Regions from separate parts of the Novacetimonas hansenii genome, predicted to be linked through region 1. Evidence: riboswitches for the same ligand, from Rfam matches in the RefSeq annotation. Region 1 holds a riboswitch; each other region holds the start of a gene.
The links. Region 1 has a riboswitch for cobalamin ahead of IFJ82_RS00070 (DUF1636 domain-containing protein). Riboswitches for the same ligand answer to the same signal wherever they lie in the genome.
Positions count from the first base shown of each region.

Region 2: it holds a riboswitch for cobalamin, as region 1 does, so the genes downstream of both, IFJ82_RS09990 (carbohydrate porin) here and IFJ82_RS00070 (DUF1636 domain-containing protein) in region 1, are expected to answer to the same signal.
Region 3: it holds a riboswitch for cobalamin, as region 1 does, so the genes downstream of both, IFJ82_RS09965 (aromatic ring-hydroxylating oxygenase subunit alpha) here and IFJ82_RS00070 (DUF1636 domain-containing protein) in region 1, are expected to answer to the same signal.

Region 1 covers NZ_CP062147.1:9,285-17,694, forward strand. The annotation lists gene IFJ82_RS00040 (branched-chain amino acid aminotransferase) at 1-455, opposite strand, end outside; gene IFJ82_RS00045 (nitroreductase family protein) at 753-1,586, opposite strand; gene IFJ82_RS00050 (NAD-dependent succinate-semialdehyde dehydrogenase) at 1,716-3,158, opposite strand; gene acuI (acrylyl-CoA reductase (NADPH)) at 3,491-4,477, shown strand; gene IFJ82_RS00060 (CbtB domain-containing protein) at 4,622-4,846, opposite strand; gene IFJ82_RS00065 (histidine phosphatase family protein) at 5,608-6,147, shown strand; cobalamin riboswitch at 6,166-6,422, shown strand; gene IFJ82_RS00070 (DUF1636 domain-containing protein) at 6,499-7,026, shown strand; gene cobW (cobalamin biosynthesis protein CobW) at 7,023-8,096, shown strand; gene cobN (cobaltochelatase subunit CobN) at 8,306-8,410, shown strand, end outside.
Region 2 covers NZ_CP062147.1:2,265,362-2,273,771, reverse strand. The annotation lists gene IFJ82_RS10015 (catalase) at 1-1,387, shown strand, start outside; gene IFJ82_RS10010 (SelT/SelW/SelH family protein) at 1,478-1,756, shown strand; gene IFJ82_RS10005 (ABC-F family ATP-binding cassette domain-containing protein) at 2,308-3,930, shown strand; gene IFJ82_RS10000 (hypothetical protein) at 4,164-4,385, shown strand; gene IFJ82_RS09995 (acyltransferase family protein) at 4,559-5,644, opposite strand; cobalamin riboswitch at 6,352-6,580, shown strand; gene IFJ82_RS09990 (carbohydrate porin) at 6,802-8,358, shown strand.
Region 3 covers NZ_CP062147.1:2,256,091-2,263,134, forward strand. The annotation lists gene IFJ82_RS09955 (metallophosphoesterase) at 110-1,231, opposite strand; gene IFJ82_RS09960 (acetate uptake transporter) at 1,572-2,180, opposite strand; gene IFJ82_RS09965 (aromatic ring-hydroxylating oxygenase subunit alpha) at 2,368-3,450, opposite strand; cobalamin riboswitch at 3,643-3,883, opposite strand; gene IFJ82_RS09970 (ABC transporter ATP-binding protein) at 4,051-4,809, opposite strand; gene IFJ82_RS09975 (FecCD family ABC transporter permease) at 4,806-5,735, opposite strand; gene IFJ82_RS09980 (ABC transporter substrate-binding protein) at 5,813-6,652, opposite strand; gene IFJ82_RS09985 (TonB-dependent receptor plug domain-containing protein) at 6,654-7,044, opposite strand, start outside.

The DNA of each region.
Region 1 (8,410 bases):
CTCGCGATCATGAAGGGACGGATATACAGGCTTTCATCGGGGCGGGTGGGCACCCAGTCGCGATCCACCGTCACAAGCTGGCACACCGCCTCGACAAACAGGTCTTCGGGCAGTTGGGCCATGGCCATACGCTCGGCCGACGTGCGGAAACGCCGGGCGTTGGCGTCGGGGCGGAACAGGGAAATCCCCCCCTGCGCCGTGCGATAGGCCTTCATCCCCTCAAAGATTTCCTGCGCATAGTGCAGCACGGCCGCCGCCGGGTCGAGCGTGATCGGCGCATAGGCGCGCACCACGGGATCGTGCCAGCCCTGCCCCTCGGTATAACGGATGACGGCCATGTGGTCGGTAAAGATCCGGCCAAATCCGGGATTGGCCAATACCTCCGCCCGACGCTCCGGCGAAACCGGAGAAGGATTCGGTGAAAGCGTGAAACGGTGTGTACTGACGCTGTCCATGACCATTGTTCTCTTTCATCATGCGCGGCCGCCACGGCGACGTGCCGGGCTGTTTTTTGCGCATCCGGACGGGAAACAGACACAACTTCCCCAGAATATCCCGCAGGTCAAGCCCATGGCCCCATTGACGCATCCCGCCCCGCCCGATGGAACGGCCCGATCGGACAGCAGGCCATAAGGCGACGCGCCGCAGAATCCTCCAGAACCGGGCAAAGCCTGCGAAATGCCACCTTGCCGAAGATGTGCATGACAACAGGCCCGCCAGACAGCGCGACCGTCAAACCCTGCCCCACGGCCCTAGCGCAGTTCGAAGCCCCGGCGCACCAGTTCCTCGCGCAGGTGATCGCGACCATGCATGGCCCCGGCATCGCGCACGCGCGCGATCACCGTGGCGGACCAGTCCTGCCGGGACAGGCCCTGTTCGGCGCGAAAACGCTGCATGGTGGCGTCATAGGCGGGGATCTGGTCCACACCTTGCGCATATTTTTCATGATGCAGCACCGCCGCCTGCGGCAGGCGTGGCCTGATTGTGGTGGGCTGCTGACGGTCGGGATGCCCCACGCACATACCGAAAATCGCAACCGTGCGTGGCGGCAGGCCCAGTTCCGATGCGATTTCGGCGGGCTGGTTGCGCACCCCACCGACATAGACGATGCCAAGACCGAAGGATTCGAATGCCGCCGCCGCGTTCTGTGCCGCAAAGGAAGTATCGGCCACCGCCATCGTGAAGCTTTCAAGATAATCCAGCGCCACATGCGGCTGCGCGCGCGCATCGGCGGCATGTTCCAGCCGCGACAGGTCGGCCACCCATATCAGGAACAGTGGCGCCTGCGCGATGAAGGCCTGATCGCCCGCCAGCTTTGCAAGACGCGCGCGGCGTTGCGCATCGGTCACGGCAATGACGCTCCACGCCTGGAAATTGCATGAACTGGATGCAGACTGCGCCGCCGCGACCGCGACCTCCAGCGCGCCGTGCGGCACCGCGGCTGCGGAAAAGGCACGTACGGAACGATGGGCCATCAGGCCACGCACAACGGTGTTTTCCGGCAATCCCACATCCGGCGGAGGCTGGCGGTAACGCGCCTTCCACAGGTCGGACAGCGATGAAGAGGAGGTCGGTGCATCCGTCATGGCGATACCCCTTAACTTGTACCAAGGACAAAGGAAAAGGCTACCAGATCACGATCGCATCGCGTGGCGGTAGCCACGCGATGTCACACCTGCCCCCATTTACGCGCACGCCTTGTCCGGAACGTTCCGTCAGCCGTACGCGCGCACCGTCACCAGCCGCGTGTCGAGATAGGCCTCCAACGCCTCCGTCCCACCTTCGGAGCCATAGCCCGAATCGCCAATTCCCCCGAACGGGATTTCCGGCAGACCCAGGCCGATATGATTGATCGTCAGCATGCCCGCACGTACCTGATCACGCAGGATGGCCGCCGTACGACCCGACCCGGTAAAGGCATAGGACGCCAGCCCGTAATTCAGCCGGTTGGCCTCTGCCACGGCGGCATCAAGCGTGTCGTACGGCGTCATCAGCGCAACCGGGCCAAAGGGTTCGTCATTCATGATGCGCATGCCGGTCGTGACATCCGCCAGCACCGTGGGTTCAAAGAAATAGCCCGTATTGCCCACGCGCTTGCCCCCTGCGGCAATGCGCGCGCCCTGTCCCACCGCATCGGCCACCAGCGTTTCCATCATGTCCACGCGCCGCACATTGGCCAGCGGCCCCATCTGCGTCCCCTCCACAAGGCCATCGCCCACCCGCAGCGCGGACGCCGCGGCGGCGAAGCGCGTGACAAACGTGTCATAGGCGGGGCGTTCCACCAGGAACCGCGTGGGGGCAATGCACACCTGTCCCGCATTGCGGAACTTCGCCCCCGCCAGCAGCGACACCGCGCGGTCCATATCCGCATCGGCACTGATGATCACGGGCGCATGCCCGCCCAGTTCCATCGTCGCGCGCTTCATGTGCGCGCCCGCAAGCGCGGCAAGGTGCTTGCCCACCGGCGTGGAGCCTGTGAACGTCACCTTGCGGATGATGGGATCGGCGATCAGGGTCTGCGAAATCTCCGCCGGGGTGCCATAGACAAGGCCCAGCACACCCGCCGGAACACCCGCATCCGCCAGCGTGCGAATGAACTCCGCAGGTGATGCCGGGGTTTCCTCCGCCGCCTTGACGATGATCGAACATCCCGCCGCCAATGCGGCCCCCACCTTGCGCGCGACCTGGTTTACAGGGAAATTCCATGGGCAGAACGCGGCCACGGGACCGACCGGGCTGCGGATTACCTCCTGCATGATGCCCGGCGCACGGGCGGGAACGATACGGCCATAGGTGCGGCGCCCCTCTTCGGCCATCCAGTCCACGACATCGGCAGCTGCGAGCAGTTCGGTCCGTGCCTCGCCCACGGGCTTGCCCTGTTCCATCGTCATCAGCGCCGCGATGTCACCGCTGCGTTCACGCAAAAGGGCCGCCGCGCGGCGCAGGATGCCGGAACGTTCCAGCGGGGACATGCGTCCCCACGTGACAAAGCCGCGCGCCGCCGCATCAAGCGCACGACGCAGGTCGGGCGGTGCGGCATGGGCGACATGGCCGATGACCTGCGCCGTGGCGGGGTTGAGCACGTCAATCGTGCGCCCCCCCGTGCCATCGGTCCATGTCCCGTCGATATAAAGCTGTGTGTTGCGATAGGCTGTCATCGGCGTCCTGCTTTCGTTATCCGATCCATCATGTGCGAACATGTCGCGCCATATTTGCATGAGCGCACCAGCCCAGCACATATCCAGATCACAAAACAGACAGTTCACGCGGATGTCGCTGCACAGGCACACGAAAACCTGCGCCTATCGCGCGTCCGCATGCCCGGCGCCCGCGCACATCCCCGTGCGGGTCGAGCACGCGGGCAATCCGTTCAGGAAATTGCACAAGTTTTCGAGACCCGGTCATCTTATCCTGATTCATCACAGGTTACGGACCGCAATCTGGACAGGGGAGTACCCCTGCCTGCCATGATATCCCGGAGAGCGCGCCGATGTTCAACGCCATCATGATCGACAAGACCCGCACGGGATCACGGGCCAGCATACGCAGCCTTGAGCGCGCAGCGTTACCCGAAGGCGAGATCACGATACGCGTCGATTATTCCTCGCTCAATTACAAGGACGCACTGGCCATTACGGGGCGCGGCCCGGTGGTGCGGCGTTTCCCGATGATCCCCGGCATCGACCTTGCGGGGGAAATCATCGCATCGGATGACCCCATCTACCGCCCCGGCGACCAGGTGATCGCCAACGGGTGGGGATTGGGGGAGGAACACTGGGGTGGCCTGTCACAGATGGCGCGCGTACATGGGAAATGGCTGCTGCCGCGCCCCCGCAACTTTTCCGCACGTCAATGCATGGGTATCGGCACGGCGGGCTATACCGCGATGCTGTGCGTCATGGCGCTGGAAAAAGGGGGCGTCACCCCCGGTGATGGCGAAATCGCCGTGACCGGCGCAGGCGGCGGCGTGGGTGGTATTGCCATCGCCCTTCTGGCACGGCTGGGATACCGGGTGGTGGCCGTGACCGGGCGCGACGACCTGACGGGCTACCTTCACATGCTGGGCGCGGCAGAAGTGGTGGGGCGTTCGGCCCTGTCCCATACCGCTCGCCCATTGCAGGCAGCCCGATGGCGCGGGGCCATAGATGTGGCGGGGGGAAAAATGCTGGCGGCGTTATGCGCCAGCATGCGACCGGGGGGCGTCATCGCCGCATGCGGTCTGACGGCGGGAATGGACCTGCCGCTGACGGTTGCGCCCTTTATCCTGCGCGGCGTTACCCTGCAGGGAATCGACAGCGTCACGTGCCCACGTGACCAGCGCATGGCGGCATGGGCCAGGCTGGAGCGTGACCTTGATCCCGCGCTGGTCGATTCGATATGCGCAGACATCCCCCTGAAACAGGCGATCGCGACGTCACCGCGGCTTCTGGCGGGCAATGTGCGTGGGCGCATCGTCGTCAACACCCACGATGCCTAGGCCGCAATACCCGCACCATAATGCTGGCGCGCAACAGGTGGGGCCATCACGCCACTGGGCGCGCGAACACTCCGCCACAAAAGCAACCGCAATGGCCAACCTGCCGCCCGGAGAACCCGCCCGGACAGCAGCCGACAGGAAACGTCAGTGGCAGGGGAAGCCGAGCAGGTGACGTCCATCATGGACGAATTCATGGACATAATGCCCCGACACCAGCGAGGTCGCACCCTGTTCCGCGCCCACGAAATACAGCAGCAGCGAAGCAATCACGAGGCCGAAGACCGCCCACGGCAGCAGGTCACGAACCGGAATCGCGACAGGCGCGGAAGACAGGCCACCCGCAGGCAGGACAGAAGATGTGTGGTTCATGGCAAAATGCACTCCCTGATCAGTCGTGATCCCCGACTAACCGATTTCGGACCCCTCGGCAAACGCTTCCGCCCCCTTGCCGGTGGGCATCGGGCATGCGCACGCGGGGAAAACGCCGACGATGAAAAACAGTGACGCCGTTTTTATGAACGCTCCGTTTACGAACGACCGGGGACACAGGGCCACGACACAGGGGCGCCCGTCGCCTTATATGATCCTGCCCCGACAAGATGTCCCAACACAACGCTTCAACAAAAATCCCCGACCTCAAGAGATCCTGGCATCAAGATCTCAATGAGGACGCCGAAAGCCTGTTTGAAAACAAATCATTGATAAAAATAAGAACAGTTTTTTGGTGTTGCTGTTTTTTGAAAATGCGATGTCTTCTGAAGCTTTTTGGAAAAAGGCGGCACCCAAAAACTTTTCTTGTTTTTTATCAACGCGTTGTTTTTAAACAATCTCTAAAAATTATGAGATTCCCAGAAAATAGGTCGCCGATAAAAAATAATGACATGGTATGATGACTGCGTTTTTTCATGAGGGCCACATCCTTCAAGGCTTTTGGAAAGGAATTGTGCCAAAAACATTTATTATTCCAGTTGGTGATGCGCCCTGTCTTGTCACACCGCCCAAGGCGACAACGCATATTTTCATCAATCCGTTGGTTTCGAACAGACTTTCGCATGAAGCGACCTGAAAGACACTGCGCCAGCCATTTCCAACATCCCCCATTTCCCCCGGAACTTTGACACACCGCCCCCATGCACCTGACCTGCCTGTCCCTGCCCGCGCCTGACTGCCTGCGTCGCGCCATCATCCCCACACGTGATGACCTGCCCCCCCTGCCCCCCGGACAGGCGGCGCATCTGTGCGCCACGGCACCCGTTGCCTGTGGCGATGATACCGCCATCCCTGTTGCGCAATGGGCGGGGCGCACGCCCATTGCGCACGCCGCCCTGCGCGCACGCGACCACGGCGCGTGGCACGGCCGCGCCCTGCATGACCTGCCGGCGCCCGACGTCGCACGCTGGATCGCGGACCCGGATTTCGCACCGCCAGACGGTGAAAGCCTGCGCGCGGTGCTGGTGCGCGCGGCGGACTGGCTGTCGCGCTGCCCCACCGGGCATGCAAACATGATGGTCATCGCGGACACCATGGTCATACGCGCCCTTGTGCTGGCGACGCTTAGCACGGGGGCAGAGGCGTTCGCGGCCCTTGATATCGGACCATGCACCCGCACCCTCGTGACATTCCATAACAGGTGGCGTGTGCGTGAGGCAGGGGCGGCCATCACGTTTTGACACCACATCGCGGGCGCGTGTAAAAGCCCGCATGATGGTTCCCGTAAGGGAAGAAACAGGGAAGCACGGTGCGTGGCGCGGCAGGTTGCCGCCCGCAATGCCGTCACTGCCCCCGCAACTGTAGGTGGTCTCAAACATCCAGCAGGCCGTCCCTTTACAAAAGGGTGCGGCACGTCACTGGCCAGTCTGGCCGGGAAGGCGCCGGATGCGGCGGCAGGGACACTGTCCATGCCCCGGCCACAAGTCAGGAGACCTGCCATCATCGCCATGTCCCACACCAGTTCCGGGACATGGCACGACCACTGAATGTCGCAGGTCCGGCGGGGTGCCTGGAAATGCGGCGGTATCCTGATGTCCGTGCCATGCATCGGCCCCGATGCCGCACGGTCGATGCACCCCGGCCATGGCCGCCATCCCATCGGGATGACGCGGCGACAGCGCAGGACGACACGTGCAATGACCACAGGTGCCCCCCCTTCCGACGCCCCCCATACCACCACCCGCCCCGACCTTCGCGCCATCCATCTCCATGTCTGCGTTACGTGCCTGCGCGGGCTGCCGGTTGGCGCCGCACCACCCGGGCGCGCCCTGTATGAACAGATGCTGACGCGCACGCACGACACCAATGTCGTGGTGCATGAGGTCAAATGCCTTGCCGCGTGCGATCGTGGCTGCACCGCCGTCGTCGCCATGCCGGGGAAATGGGGATGGCTGCTTGGCCATCTTGGTCCTGAAAAGGCCGACGACCTGATGATCTACCTTGCCGCCTATGCCGCCTCGCACAGCGGCAGTGTCATGCCTTCGCGCCGTCCGGCCTCTCTGTCGGACATGGTGCTGGGCCGTTTTCCCGCCGCCCTCCTGACGGAGCACTCTTCATGACCGTATCCCCCTCCTCCCGTCCCGCCACCCGCGCCGCCCGTGCGAAGGTACCTGTCACCGTCATCACCGGCTTTCTTGGCGCGGGCAAGACGACGCTGCTGCGCCATGTGCTGGCACAGGCGCGCGGACGGCGCATCGCGATTGTCGTCAACGAATTCGGCACGCTGGGCATTGATGGCGAAACGCTGCGTGCCTGCGGGGTGGAAGGATGCCGGGATGACGATATTGTCGAACTGACCAATGGCTGCCTGTGCTGCACCGTGGCGGATGATTTCCTGCCGACGATGGAGGCGCTGCTCGACCGGGCTGATCCGCCGGAGCATATCGTGATCGAGACGTCCGGCCTTGCCCTGCCCAAGCCACTGCTCAAGGCATTCGGCTGGCCCACGGTGCGCACGCGCATGACCGTCGATGGCGTTGTCACCGTGGTTGATGGCCCCGCCGTCGCGGCCGGGCGTTTCGCCGACGACCCGGATGAAATCGCACGCCAGCGCCAGGCCGACCCGTCACTGGACCACGACAACCCGCTTGCGGAAGTTTACGAAGACCAGCTCCTTTCGGCGGACATGGTGATCATCAACAAGACCGACCTGATGACACCAGATCAGATCACCATGGTGGAGCGTGAGATCCGCGCCGAAATCCCCCGCGCGGTCAAGGTCATCCATACCGTGGACGGGCAGGTGGACCCCGTTGTCCTGCTGGGCATGGATGCGGCGGCCGAAGATGACCTTGCGGCCCGCCCCTCCCACCATGATGCGGAAGGGGGCGAGCATGAGCATGACGATTTCGAAAGCTTCGTCGCCCCCATTCCCGAACAGAACAGCGCGGACGCCTTTGTCACGCATCTGGCCCACGTGGCGGAAAAATATGACATCCTGCGCATGAAGGGATTCGCCGCCGTACGCGGCAAACCGATGCGCCTGGCGGTGCAGGGCGTGGGCAGCCGGTTCCGCCACCAGTTCGACCGCCCCCTGTCACAGGATGCGCCACGCACGGGCAACCTTGTCATCATCGGTCAAAAGGGCCTGCCGCGCGCGGCGATCGAGGCGGACCTGCAACGGACCTGACAGGACGGTCGAAAACAGGACCATCGAAAAACAGTCGCGGGGTTATAAAAGCTTCGGACGGATGTCGCTTCATTTGTAAAAAGGCGGCATCCACAGGCCTTTATGCCTTTATCAATATCCCCTGATGCCGCACCCCCGCCGCCCGGCGGTGTCCTTGGCGGCGCTGTCCATGAACACGAAACCGGGCACAAAACACAGAGGCAACGCACATGCATCTTCTGGCGCGTGAAGTCCGCAGCCTCGACGAGGACGCGGTGGCCGAAGACCTCGGCCACGCACCCGCCGATATCGTGTTCCTGTCATTTTCCGACAGC
Region 2 (8,410 bases), 1.3 Mb from region 1:
TGTCAAGTTCCACTGGAAACCCCGTCAGGGCCTGCAATCCATTGTCTGGAACGAGGCGCTGAAGCTGAACGGTGCTGATCCCGATTTTCATCGACGTGACCTGTGGAACGCCATCAATGCCGGGGATTATCCCGAATGGGAACTTGGCGTGCAGTTGTTCGATGATGAATTCGCGGATAAATTTGCGTTCGATATTCTCGACGCGACGAAGCTGATCCCCGAGGAACTGGTGCCCGTGCGTCGTGTCGGGCGGCTGGTACTCAATCGTGTGGTGGACAATTTCTTTGCAGAGACGGAGCAGGTTGCCTTTTGCACCCAGAATATCGTGCCGGGGATTGATTTTACCAATGATCCCCTGTTGCAGGGGCGTAACTTTTCCTATCTCGACACGCAAACCAAGCGTCTGGGTGGTCCCAATTTCACGCATATCCCCATAAATGCGCCCAAATGCCCGTTCCATAATTTCCAGCAGGACGGGCACATGGCGATGCACAACCCAAAGGGGCGCGTGAACTATGAACCCAATTCATGGTCACAGCCACATGGCGGCGCACGTGAAAACCCCATCACCGGGTTCCGCTCCTTTGCACAGGAACAGTCGGGGGCGAAAGTGCGCCAGCGCTCTGCCGCGTTTGGTGACCATTACAGTCAGGCGCGCCAGTTTTATATCAGCCAGACCCCGGTCGAGCAGACCCATATGAAGGACGCGTTCGTCTTTGAACTGAGCAAGGTTGAAACGCCTGCCATCCGCGTGCGCATGTTGGCGCACCTGCGCAATGTGGATGAAACACTTGCCCATGGCGTGGCGGACGGGCTTGGTATTTCTCCCTTGCCCGCTGCGGCCAAGCCTTTCCTGCCCGTGCGTACGGACCTGCCGGCTTCCGATGCGCTGAGTATCCTGAAAAATGGCCCCGGCAGCTTTCACGGGCGCAAGCTCGGGATCGTGGTGAGCGAAGGTACGGATGCGGACCTGCTGTCTGCCGTGCTTGAAGCTGCCCATAATGTGGGCGCGGAAACCGAACTTGTCGGTCCGCGCATCGGCAATATCTGTAACGACCGTGGCAAGGTGCTGCCGGTCATGCAGAAGATCAATGGCGGGCCGTCGGTGCTGTATGATGCTGTGGTCCTCCTTCCTTCCGCACAGGGAAGCAAGCTTCTGCTGGGCGAGGCGACGATGCGTGATTTCATTTCCGATGCCTATGCCCATGCCAAATTCATTGGATATGGGGCAGATGCCGAACCGCTACTGGATGCTGCCGGTGTCACGGCCCCTGCGCGTGATGATGGTGTCATCCGCCTGAGCAGTGGGGGTGATGCCGCATCGTTTGTAAAAGCCTGCGGTGCGCTGCGTTTCTGGCCGCGTGAACAATACATCCACGCCGTATGATATTCGTGCCCCCATCCTTCTTTTTTGCCTCTCGACCCTTGATACATGTGCGGGAGGGAGACAATGAAAAAGAAGGACGGAGGAAACGGCATGGACGAAAAACCAACCATCACCATACATTACTGCACGCGCTGCAACTGGCTGTTGCGTGCGGGATGGATGGCGCAGGAACTGCTTTCCACCTTTGGCGAGGATCTGGGCGCGGTCAGTCTGGTGCCCGGCAGTGGTGGCCGGTTTGAGATCCATGTCGGCCCGCATATGATATGGGAACGCAAACGCGATGGTGGCTTTCCCGGCCCCAAGGAACTGAAGCAGCGGGTACGTGATATCATAGCGCCCGAACGCGACCTTGGTCATACCGACCGTTAAGAGAGTGTTTAAAAACAAATCATTGATAGAAAAGAAAAGTTTTTGGGTGCCGCCTTTCGATCAAAAAAGGCGGCGTCTTCTGAAGCTTTTTAAAAAAAAGCTTCACCAAAAACCTTTATCATTTCAGTATGTTATATCTCCTGACTATTTCAAATGGCCTCTAAGATACACCGCGCATAGGTGCAAAGATCAAAACGAGGCAGCCCAACGCAGCCGCAGGCTTTTGCGGACGGGGGCGCTGTAGATTCCTGTTATTATTGTCATGTAAGTTATTGATACTTTTGATATATAATCGGTTCCCGCTGAAGCGCATGCTGTCCTCATGCCTCGTCATGGGAGGAGAAGGTCCAGTCAGGATCAAGGGCTGAATCCGGTCGGATATTTTGGGGATCACCAGCATGGCCCCCACAGGGGCATAATGTTTCCCGCAGTTGGAAGCATTGATGCATGAGCGTGGCGGCAACATCTGGTGCGTCGCTATTTACGGGGTCCGGGGGGTGCGCGATAAGGGCGCTCCGGCTTTTCGCTCTCTTTACGTTATCTGGGGCCCCATGATCCGTCTCGACACCATCAGCAAGCATAATGGCCATCGCGTGATTTTCATCGACGCTTCGGCCGCCCTCCAGAAAGGGGAGAAAGTCGGGCTTGTCGGGCCTAATGGGGCAGGTAAGACAACATTGTTTCGCCTGATTACAGGGCAGGAAGAACCTGACGAAGGGCAGGTCCTGATCGAACGTGGCCTCACTGTGGGTTTTTTCAATCAGGATGTGGGGGAGATGGCAGGCCGCAGCGCGGTCGCAGAGGTGATGGACGGTGCCGGCCCTGTGGCAGCCATCGGAGCCGAACTGTCCCAACTTGAATCCGCCATGGCGGACCCGGACCGCTTTGATGAACTGGACATCATTCTTGAACGGTTTGGCGAAGTACAGAGCCGTTTTGAGGAATTGGGCGGCTATGCCCTGGAAGGGCGTGCGCGCGAAGTCCTGCACGGGCTGGGATTCAGTCAGGAAATGATGGATGGCGATGTCGGCCGCCTGTCGGGGGGATGGAAGATGCGCGTGGCGCTGGCGCGCATCTTGCTGATGAAACCGGATGTTATGCTGCTTGATGAACCGAGCAACCATCTCGACCTCGAAAGTCTGATCTGGCTGGAGCAGTTTCTGGCCGGTTATGACGGTGCCCTGCTGATGACTTCGCACGACCGTGCCTTCATGAACAGGATCATCAACAAGGTGATCGAGATTGATGGCGGTGTATTGTCAAGTTTTTCCGGCGATTATGAGTTCTATGAACAACAGCGCGCCCTGAACGAAAAGCAGCAGCAGGCACAGTTCGAACGCCAGCAGGCCATGCTTGCCAAGGAAGTCGCCTTTATCGAGCGTTTCAAGGCGCGGGCCTCCCACGCTGCGCAGGTGCAGAGCCGGGTCAAGAAACTGGACAAAATTGATCGGATAGAGCCCCCGAAACGCCGTCAGACACTTGCCTTTACCTTCCCGCCAGCCCCCCGTTCCGGCGATGCGGTCGTCAACCTGCGCGGTGTGGACAAGGCCTATGGCAGCAGGGTGATCTACCATGATCTTGACCTGTTGATCCGCCGCCAGGAACGCTGCTGTGTGCTGGGTATCAACGGGGCGGGTAAATCGACCCTGTTGAAACTGGTCACTGGTACTATTGAACCGGACGCAGGAACCGTCACCCTTGGCGGTAGTGTCAAGATGGGATATTTCGCGCAGCATGCCATGGATCTGCTGGATGGCAATCTGACGATTTTTGAAACCCTGAACAATGCCTTCCCACTTGCTTCCCAAGGGGTACTCAGGTCACTGGCGGGCAGTTTTGGCTTCTCTGGCGACGATATCGACAAGCTGTGTCGTGTTCTGTCCGGTGGGGAAAAAGCACGTCTTGTTCTGGCCATGATGTTGTTTGACCCACCGAATTTCCTGGTGCTGGACGAACCGACCAATCACCTTGATCTCGCCACCAAGGAAATGTTGATCACGGCCCTGGCCGATTATGACGGCACGATGCTTTTCGTCTCCCATGACCGTCATTTTCTGGCAGCACTTTCCAACCGTGTCCTGGAACTTACACCAGAAGGCCTTCATCGTTATGACGGTGGTTACACGGAATATGTTGCCCGAACCGGTCGTGAAGCACCGGGCCTGCATGAATGATGGCGGCGTCATGATCAGCGGGCTGTCAGGTTTGTCAGCCGGCCGGTTGCGACAGGTGATGGTGTGCGGCAGCCATGGGTAAGCAGGACGGGTATGCACAGATAAAATCGGGTTTTCCCTTACGATGGGAAAAGGGCGATGATAGTCCTGCATGACCGATAGGGTATGGATTACCAGTGCCTGACCCACTGAAAACCGTGGGATCAGGATATATAAAGAGATGGAGTGGGGCATTGCTACAGAAACTTCGGGAGATCAATCATGATCGTACGCTTCTGGTGAATGCGGGGGTGTGTTTCTGCGTGATTGCCATGCTTGGCCTGGGCAACCTGTTTTGCAGTTTCGTGCTGCATACCGATATGTCGTACCTGATGCCATGGCTGCTGGTGGGGGTGATATCCTATTTCTTTTTGCCGAGCCTGATTCTTTGGATCGCAACTGGACATCCATCCTGACAATTAAACTAAGGTGTCGGGAATTACGTGACAGATCGCAATGGCGATATCATGCTGCCCTCACTGGGTATGCAGCATGTGTCAGATGTTTTGGGGCGCAGAGGATAAATCGTAATCAACGGCTTTGGCGGGGACAGGTAACGCGGTGAGTATGGTGAAACACGGCATAGTTGTCATGATTTTTCCATATGCCGTAATCGACGTCGCAAGGGTTCATCAACAAATCGCATTACACCATATGCAAATATTGTCAGAGATGTCACGCTCAGCCCGATAATGAGTGCGGTCATGCCGTAACCAATGGTATGATGCTGGTAAAAATTCATGAAAATCCATAAGGCGACATAATGCGTCATGTAAAGTGGATAAGATAAGCGGCCAAGAAAAGAGCACAACTTCTCCGTAACGCCGAATACATGTATTCCCGCACCCATCATGATGAGTAATGGATAAAATACAAAAACGACCAATTCTTCCGCAAGCCATTCATGCGAGAAGAAAGGCATTACAAACGTCAGCACAAGCAATGCACCGAGGGCATAGAAATGTAGGTTATTTTTCCATATGAGGTGGTAACGATAAATGAAAAGACCTGCCAGAAATGAAAAGCTGACACGTGCGGCACCAGTCCAGAAGCCATTTGCATCCCATCCGTTATAAATCCATCCATCACGATAGCCACAAATGCCGAGCCACAGAGCTGCGATGCAGAGAAGAACGCCAAGTGCAGGCCGGGCGACACGCCACAAAACAAGCGCATATACGATACTGGCGATATATTCCCAGAACAAAGACCATTCCGGTGCATTGAGGCCAAAGAGATTGTGCGTGCGTTCGACCATCGTTGGATAGGGCACAACCAGAAGTGTTGTTAAAAAAAGCATGGCGATGCGGTCGACACCATAAGAAGCAGGCACCGGCATGAAGGGATCAAACAGAAAAGCCAGAAGGCCAAGAACCGCACCGAACACAACCATGGGATGAAGCCGGATCAGGCGATGGCGAACAAAACGTATGAAACCAAGGGTTCGTATCCTGTCATCATAAGCATAGCCCATGACAAATCCTGACAGGCAGAAGAAAAAATCAACAGCCAGGAAGCCATGTCCAATAAAATTCTTTGTATAGTCCAGGATAGCCATTTCCATAAAGTGGAAGATGACAACGGAAATGGCTGCCAAACCGCGAAGGCCGTCGAGAGCAACAAAATGCTTGCGGTGTTCGACTTCTGTTATCGCCTCGGCATCGGATTGAGACATGAGAGTCCTTTGACATTTTATCGTCAGGTCATAAGGCGGCAATATATTTCGATATTTTAACGAAATTCAAGCTTATTACAGCTCACCCCCGCGTGATCGCATCCGCCATGCTGATCGTAGGGCCAGAGCCCGCCAGGCGTCGATATAACCTGCGCGGGATCGAATAGCCATGGCAATGATGAGTGGGAAAAGAACAGGGGAGTGCCTGGCAGTGTCCGTCTGCTAACGAAGTGCAATAAGGATAATTTTATAAATATTTTCAGTGAATTAATTTGGATTTTGAGTATTTTTTTAAGTGATGTCATCCAAAATGATGCATTTATCAGCGATCTGTTTGTTGGGTGCTTGAGTGCATTTCCTGTGCCCATCCGGATTATGTCAGAAGGTCTGGCGCGTATGGTGTTGACGCTATGTGCCGCCGGATATTCCACGGGCGCGAGTTTGAGCGGCAGGGGGGCAGAGCATCAGTGTTACTGAAGCCCATGGCATGAAAAGGTGTCTTGGGACAAAGGCTCCGTACCGCAGGCTGTGTCCGTGGGGATCATCATCACCATGGTCATCGAAGCGGTTTACCTGCATGCCTGTCACCACGTCTTTTACAAGGGCAACGTTTTGGTGGTTTGTCATATGTTCTGTGGGCTGTATGCAAGGGACATAAAAGAAATGCATATGCAGCCTTGCTTTTTGAAGGTAGAGAATTTTATAAAGCGGGTTATCAAGTCAACGGTCCCGTGCGAACGGGTGAAAAGGGAATGCTGTGCAACTCCGGCTGGGGAAGTCGCCCCGGGGGTTCAGTCAGCAACTGTCCCCGCAACTGTAGGCGGCGAATGTTACAACCATGCTACCATCTGGTGGCAGCCACTGACCTCGGTTGGGAAGGCGGATGTGACGTGATGACCCGTAAGTCAGGAGACCTGCCGTTGAGTTCAGATTGTCGCCGGGCGGGCTGAGCCGGAGGCGGGTCAAGGTCTCATGTATTTTCTTCTGTAATGCCGTGTCATGGCGATGTGCAGGTCGGTTTCCCGGTCGGGGGCTGGCGGCATCTGGAATTGTTGCTTTTTTTACCAACACTGCCACCTGACAGGCTCCTTTTCATGATCTATTTCCGCTCCCCCTGCGTTTCGCGGCGCAGGGTCCGTGCATTTTTTGTCAATTGCATGCTGGCAAGCAGCGTTGTCGCATATTCACATGCCTATGCTCAGGCCCCCCAGACCCAGATTGAGGAAGACCGCGCCCGGCTGGGCAATTCCACACCATTGGTGGAACAGATTGACCCCGCGACCGTGCGTGATTCACAACGCGCGCAGGCTGATGCGCAGGAAAAGGCTGCCGGGGATGACAGGCTCGACACCAGCGGCAATCTGCTGGGCGATATGTGGGGGGCACGATCATGGTTGTACAGGCATGGTGTCACTTTTGATATTCAGGAGGTTGATGAAGTCTGGGGCAATGGCACAGGCGGCACGCCGTCGTCCAATGATGGTGCGTCAGGTTCGGGCACTGGTCCGGCCTATGACGGTGTGACCATGCCGACGTTAAGCATTGATACTGAAAAGCTGTTTGGCCTGAAGGGCGGATTGTTCAATGTCAGTGCGTTGCAGACACGCGGGCGTTCAATCTCGCAGGATCATCTTGCCAATTTCAATCCCATCAGTGGCTTCGAGGCTGATCGCTCCACCCGCCTGTTTGAATTATGGTACCAGCAATCCTTTTTGAATGGGAAACTGGACATAAAGATCGGGCAGCAGGATCTTGATACTGAATTCCTGATCAGTGATTATGCATCTCTTTACCTGAATTCAAACTTTGGCTGGCCGATGGCGCCTTCGGTCAACCTGTATGGCGGTGGTCCGTCGTGGCCACTATCCTCGCCTGCCGTTCGCGTCCGTTACCGGCCAAGCGAGAAGTTCACCTTCATGTTCGCGGCTGCCGATGATAATCCGCCAGGTAACCGTACCAATTCCTTTGCCATACAGAATGGCGGTAACGGCGCGGATCCGACAAATCAGGTCACTAATGATGGCAGCGGGACACAGTTCAACATGGGCACAGGCGCCCTGCTGATTACTGAATTGCAATACGCACTGAACCCACAGCCGGCTGATATGTCGAATGTAACCAAGGATCCGGGCTTGCCGGGTGTGTACAAGTTGGGTGGGTATTACGATACCGCAAAATTCCCCGATTATCGCTATAACAACATGGGCAAGCCTCTTGGTGGCGCTGATGACAGCACCGGGATCCCGCGCTGGGACCGCGGGGACTGGATGGTCTACGGCATCATTGACCAGATGATCTGGCGTCCGTCACTGACCTCGGCCCGGTCGGTCGGGGTGTTTGTGCGCGCCACGGGCAATGGTGGCGATCGTAATCTGATCAGCTTTGCAATGGATGCAGGCTTCAACCTGAAGGCCCCATTCCGTGGCCGTGCCAATGACACACTCGGGCTGGGCTGGGGGATTGGCCGCGCCAGTTCGGGGGAGCGTCAGTTCGACCGCAATGTGGCACAGACTGGTACTTACAGCCCGGTGCAAGGGAATGAAAATCATCTCGAACTGACCTATCAGGCGCAGGTAACTCCCTGGCTGGTTATGCAGCCGGATTTTCAATATGTATGGCATCCTTCGGGCGGGGTGCGTGATTATGGTGTCTCCTATAACCGTCATGTTGGTAACGAGGCCATTTTCGGCCTGCATGGCAGCATTACATTCTGATTTATGATGATAGATGCTTATATATGAAGATTATAGGAAATTAAGAATCAGG
Region 3 (7,044 bases), 1.3 Mb from region 1:
GATCCGACTGTCAGGGCCGTCCAAATACATCCGGCACAGCATGATCCCTTCGCCCTCCCGATGCGCCTTTACAACGAGCAGAACACCATCCCCATCATATCAAAGAGATTTACGCATTATCCGCCCGCAGATGGAAAAGGGTGATTTCAGATGGCCTGCCAAGCCGCAGCGCAAATCCCGGCCACAATCCGGTACCATTACTGACATACAGCGTCATACCACCCAGATCATAACGCCCGGACACAAAACCGCTATTCCCACGTGCAACAAGGCGATCAAGGCCGAAAATCATCCCGCCATGCGTATGCCCCGACAGTTGAAGGGCAACGCCCAGCTTGGAAGCGGTATGTGCATCACCAGGTTGGTGATCAAGCAGCACAACCGGCGCACCAGCGGGAGAACCTGCAAGGGCAGCAACCAGATCCGGGCCAGCCTGCCCATGCCCTGGTGCCGAGCGGTCAGTCACACCAGCGCATACCAGTTCGGCCCCTTCCCTTGTGATAACCACATGCCGGTTAAGCAGCATATGAAACCCCAATTCCGACAGGTGGTGCATCCAGTCATCATAATCGAAGAAATATTCATGGTTGCCCGGTATTGCCAGAACGCCATCCGGCGCATGAAGTCGTGCAAGCGGCGCCACATCAGCACAGCGCATGGCGACCGATCCATCAATGAAATCTCCGGTCACGACAATCATGTCCGCACCGGTCGCATTGGCGCGCTCCACAACCGATGCAGCCCAACTTGCAGGAAACAGCCGACTGATATGCATGTCGGTCAACTGAAGCAGCCGATATCCGTCAAACAAGGGCGAGAGGCCGGGAATGGTGACAGTCACGTCCCTGACCGGTGGCACCCTTATCGCATTGGCCACACCAATCGCAGCAAGCCCGCCGGCAATTCCCCCCACCGCCGCCCGCGCACCGACAGGAATATAAACCGGCTGCCATGTTACCAACGCAACAGCCAGCGCACCAAAATCAAGCACGACCTGCAATAGCGTAAGGAAGAGAAGCGCCCCGAAGGCCCAATTGAACAGAATAACAAAAGGACGGGGAAATTCCGGTGCAAAGACTGAGCCCGAGGAAAGCCGGGACCAGTAGTGATAAAGTGCCGCCACGACCACCAATGCAGCCGCAAGCATTTTCACCCCAAAAGATAGAGGCAACGGCCACAGCCAGTTCAGGATCACGATCAGCAGGGGCAAACCAAAAACAACAAGGCGCATTACAATCCATATCCTTGCATTGGGACATAGGGAACGTGTTTCGCCCCCTGCATACGGGCCACGCATATGCGCAAAATACCTGCGGGGTGCCAGAATTATACATTATGCCATAGGCTTGGCCGTTTCAGGAGAACTTATCCCCGGGCATTTGCGCGTTTTTATGCCTATGGCGCCGCAGGATACGCGCGATCAAGCACATATATACGCGTAACCGTCAGCCCCTTGATATAGCGGCATATCCAAAAAAAAAAAACCGCCCCGAAGGGCGGTTATATTCAGTCATGGGGCATCATCGGGCATGTGCTGCCTTCCCCCATAACAGGTTTGCGGAACCGCAATATCAGGCTGCAACCTCGGCAGGCGGCACCATAACTGCAACAGGAGCTGCGACGTGCCCCGGTTGTGCTGCGAGCAATTCCACTGCCGCCAGATAAATGGCGCTGAACCCGCAAAATAATCCTTCATATCCGGCAATAACCGTCAACATGGGCTGCTCAAGGATTTCGGCAAGGCCGAGCAGCAGAAACAATACTGTCAGGCTGGAAAACACCACCTGATGCATGCGCGAGGCACGCAGCGTACCAATCGTCATAATGGCAGTAAACAGGCCCCACATCAGCAGGTAGCTGCCCATCAAGGCAGGTGATGAGGGTGCCACCAATCCCCAGTGCGGCAAGAACAGCAACACAACGAGGGATAGCCAGAAAGCGCCATAAGACATGAAGGCCGTCATGCCAAATGTATTTCTGTTTCCGTATTCCAGCAGGCCGGCGACAAATTGCGTCGCCCCGCCGAACACCAATCCCATTGCGAGAATAGCTCCCCCCATGGGAACGATGCCTGAATTATGCAGGTTGAGCAGGACAGTGGTCATGCCAAACCCCATCAACCCCAACGGGGCAGGATCTGCTTTTGCCGAATTATGGGTCATGCCGCAATTCCATTCCATGGCGGATAAATCATGACAAAACATGTCACGATCAGCCCGACCCGGCATATTAAAATCTATCTTAGAGAACGTCAGGAAATAACCCATTCATAAAACCCTGCAAAGGGTCTGGCGGACGCGCGCCTTTCAAATGGCAGCCCCCCTGAAGTCCTGGGGGAAAAGCTGCACCAGACCCTGGTTCCTGATTTCAGGCTGTTTGCGCACTTATCCCATTTTGGACAAGCAGTTGGCGCAAGGCCATGATAACCGGAAAAACTTCCTGATTCCGATCACCGCCCTGCTCCTGCCATGCCCGCTGTTCAAGTTCGACAATTTCGCGATCCTCAGCAAAGACACGTTCCGTAAAGGCAACCAGCAACGGCCATGCCAGATCCAGTATGAACGGAACCTTCAACCGGCGTATGGACAATAGTCCAAAGACACGGTTGGTTTGTTCCTCGCGATCCTGCGGCACATACGCAATCCACAGGTCCATGACCGGTTCCTCAACGCCCTGCGTCTCGATCCGCAATGCCTGATATGGATATTGTGTACGGATGGTCATGACATCGCGATAGGCGAAATTGCGCCCTTCTTTCCGACGCTGCCCATAAATCAGGGCTTCACTCAGGGGTTGCTTGCCGGCCATACGCGCAAAGGTATAGCGCGCCTCCACAAAATCATGACCACGTTCCATGCCCAGGAACCGGGGTTTCATACTTCCGACCAGACGACTGTGCAGGACCTGATGGTTCATGTCCATCAGGTTTTCATGCATGAAACTGTAATGGCATTTCACAATTTTTCCAAAATGACGCGTACGATAATGTGGATCGCGCACACGTGGAATATCCGGCAGAGGCACACTGTCGGACTTTTCCATCGGCCCCATGAAAACAAAAATCAGCCCGTCCTTTTCCTGACAGGCCCATGTGCGCAGTCGGGGCAGATCATCTTCGATTTTCATATCCGGTGAAAAACACTGTCCACGTCGGCTATATTTCAGCCCATGATATGCACAGCGCACAAAATCCCCACATACATCTCCTTTGCTCAGAGGAACCTGACGATGGGGACAGACATCATCAAGCGCAAAGATCGCACCGGCCTCTGGCCTGACCACGACAATCGGCTGCCCTGCATAACGTACCCCGATCGCCCTGCCCCGACGCAGTTCACGCGACCAGGCAACGGGATACCAGAAATCAGGGTTACTCCGCACACGCCGGATATCATGGGGCAGACGCGGCATCCGCACCGGCGCGGTTATGTCCGATATAATCCGTGCCATACTCGCTTCAATGCCTCCCACAATATCGGCCACACGGGACCTGGGGCGGCGCAGTCAGAAAAGACGTTATTTTTCGTGTGATTTTCATAAAACTGCAACGCGTGGATGCGTTACCTGCCATATCGCCATGGCACGTGGCTTCCTGCCTGATGGGCATAGGCTTCTCCCGCCTTCGGCACATCCCGTCCGACGGCTTGGCAAATGACGATGGCAGGTCTCCTGGCTCACGGATCATGGCCTGCCGGTTCCTGCCTTCCCATTCCCTTGATCGTGGAAACAGTGACCTACCCCATGGGGGTAAATGAACCGGCGACATACCGCCTACAGTTGCGGGAGCAGCCTCCGACTTGGCTCCCGGGCTTATGACCCGGCCGGAGCATGACGGCGTTCCCTGTTAGCCCGCTCGCACGGGACCATCGACTTGATAGAAGTTGATAGTGCCTGCATTTTTCCGCCAGATGCAAGATATCCTGAAGATTTTTTCGAAATGCATTCGCAGATCAGTCCCAGCCCCGCAAATGTCCGGAAAGGTTTTTGCAAACAATAATCCGGGGAAATAACGGATTCGTAAAAAAACAGCCCGGATTACATCAAGATGCCTTATCGACAGAGTTCCCACGGAATGACAGCATCCCCGATCCGCCTGACCGTTACCCCGTACACTGCATGCATGATATCATCATCCAGCACCTGTGTTGCAGGGCCATGTCGAATGATGGAGCCATCATCCATCAGCACAAGTTCATCGCAAAACCGCGTTGCCAGCACCAGATCATGCAACACAACGACAATCCCCTTACCTTGTGCGGCCTGTTCACGGAAAAGCTGCATCATGGACAGGGCATGGGCAGGGTCAAGGGCAGCAATCGGTTCATCCGCCACAACAACAGGCGTATCGGTCGCCAGCGCACGCGCGAGGTTCATACGCGCCCGCTCTCCACCCGAAAGATGACTGGCCGGACGGGCAGACAGGTCCAGCAGGCCTGTTGCCTCCAGCGCACGTTGCACCGCAGGATGCCCTATCGCATGCATGTTGGCCTGTCCATGTGGCAGGCGCCCAAGTGCCACCAGATTACGGACGGGCATCGGCGGCGGCATTCCCCCATCTTGCGGGATAAAGGCCAGTTGCCTTGCCCTCATTGCGGGGGGGATCTGCCCCATGTCACGCCCAAGAAGCTGGATCTTCCCACAATCGGGGGCCTGTAACCCCGCAAGCATACGCATGAACGTGCTTTTCCCCGCCCCGTTCGGTCCGATCAGGCCCACAACCCGCCCCCGTTCCAGGGTAAGGGCAGCGGCGGAAACGACAGCACGTTCCCCCCGTCTGAGCGAGACGCCGCACGCATGAAGCAAGCTCATGGGCTGCTCCTTTTAAGGATGATGACACGGGCGAAAAAAACCGGCGCACCAACCAATGCCGTCAATACGCCAAGCTGTAGTTCAGGCCCGCTTGCCGCCAGGCGCACAACCATATCCGCCACCAGGAGCAACAGTCCGCCACCCAGAAAGGACGGCACAAGCAGGCGTGAAGGCTGGTGCCCCGTCAACGGGCGCAACAGATGCGGCACCACCAACCCCACAAAGCCAATCGCACCGGAAACCGCCACACACGCCCCAACGGCAAGAGCCGGGCCAAGCACGACGCGCGTCTGTATCCCCCATGGCGCATGAAGCCGGAACCCAAGGCTTTCCGCCACATCCGTACCCAGCGCCAGCGCATCGAGCGCACGTGCGCAGGACAGCATAAACAGCGTGCCACACACCACACCGGGCAGGCAGATCCAGACATGGGTAAAGGTCCGGTCAGTCAGTGACCCCATAAGCCAATGCATGATTTCAAAGGATGCATACGGACTGGGGACAAGGTTCAGCACCAGCGCCGTCAGCGCGGCGGTAAAACTGCTAAGTGCCGCCCCCGCCAGTAAAAGCACCAGTGTCCCGCCACGCCCCACCACCCCCATCAGCACGGCAGCCGCGCACAGGGCCCCCGTCAGGCCACCAAGCGGCAGGGCCGCGATGGAAAGCTGCATGAGGCCGGTATAAAACACGCATACCGCACCAAGTGCCGCCCCACCCGATACGCCCAGAATACCGGGGTCCGCCAGCGGGTTTCGCAGATATCCCTGCAGGACCGCACCCGACAGGCCCAGTGTGCCACCCACCATAATGGCCAACAGGGTGCGCGGCAGACGCAGTTGCGCCACGATGATCGCACCGGCCGTATGTCGCCCCGCCATCAGGTCCGCCAGTGCATGCGAAAACATGATGCTGGTTTCCCCCCACATCAACGACGCCCCGAACAGGCCCACCACCCCAAGCAGCAGCAGCGTATTGAGCAACAGGGTTCCATGCCCGAACTGTTTCACTGTGGGATTCCAAGATGACCGCGGGCAGCACGCAGCATCGCCACTGCATCCAGTGTCTGTGGCAGGCCACATAACCACAGGCGCGCTGGCAGGTCGAGGTGATGCGCACCGGCAAAGGCCTGCCGCAGTGCAGGATGGTCAAGCATTGATTGTGCAAGGGAACGCCCCCGTCCCGAACGGTCGAGGACCAGCAGGTCGGGCGGATGCGCGATCAGCACCTCCATAGGAAAGCGTGAAGACCCTTCATGCCCCATGACGGTTGCATAATTACGCAGGCCCGCATGGGCAAGGACATCATCAGGCAACGAACCCGCATGGGTCACGAACCCGTTGGCGGCATAGACCGCAGCCGTGGGATCGGTGGCAGACCGTCCTGATGGAAAGGAGGCAAGGCGCAGCGCAAAGGCGCCAGCCAGTTCACGCCCACGTTCGGGCACACCAATCGCACTCGCCACGATCATGATCTGTGAGGCGATATCCGTCAGTGATTTTGCTGGTGGCAGGGTAATGACCTTCGCCCCGCTTTCCCGTGCAGCCTGCATGGCCAACGTCGCTGTATAGACACCACCCAGCACGACATCGGGATGGGCGGCCACGACATTTTCCGACGTGGGCCGCATCACTGGCACGCGCGCGGCCTGCGCGCACAATACCGCGTTCCAGCAGTCGCGCGCCAGTGGTGTAATCCCCACGACCTGCCCCGGTGCGGCCAATAACAGCAGCAACTGGTCCGTGCAAAGGTTGAGCGACACCACACGCGCCACAGGCTGCGCCCGTGCCGCCATCGGGACACAGGCAAGCATCCCGGCGACAAATCCCGCAAGCATCCTTTTCATGTCAATAATTCAGCATGAAACCACCATAACCAGCACGACCGGGCTGCAGATAGCCAATCGGGTCCTCGAACTGGCGGTTCAACAGGTTATCCGCACGGGCATAAACGGAAACATAGCGATTGACCTTATAATTGGCAGCCACATCAATGGTGAAATATCCATGCCCCCTGGCGCAAACGCTGCATGTCGCCCCGCCGATGACCGGCACATCGCGCCAGGCACTGGTATACAGGATATTGCCCGAAAATGTCAGGTCGCGGATTGGTGTCCATGTCGTATTGAAATTGAACTTGTGCTGGGGACGGCGCTGAAGCTCGGCGCCGTCCGTTGCATCGCGGGCATGTGTCCAAGTATAGCTCAGATTGAACTCCAGGGTATTCAATGCCTTCCAG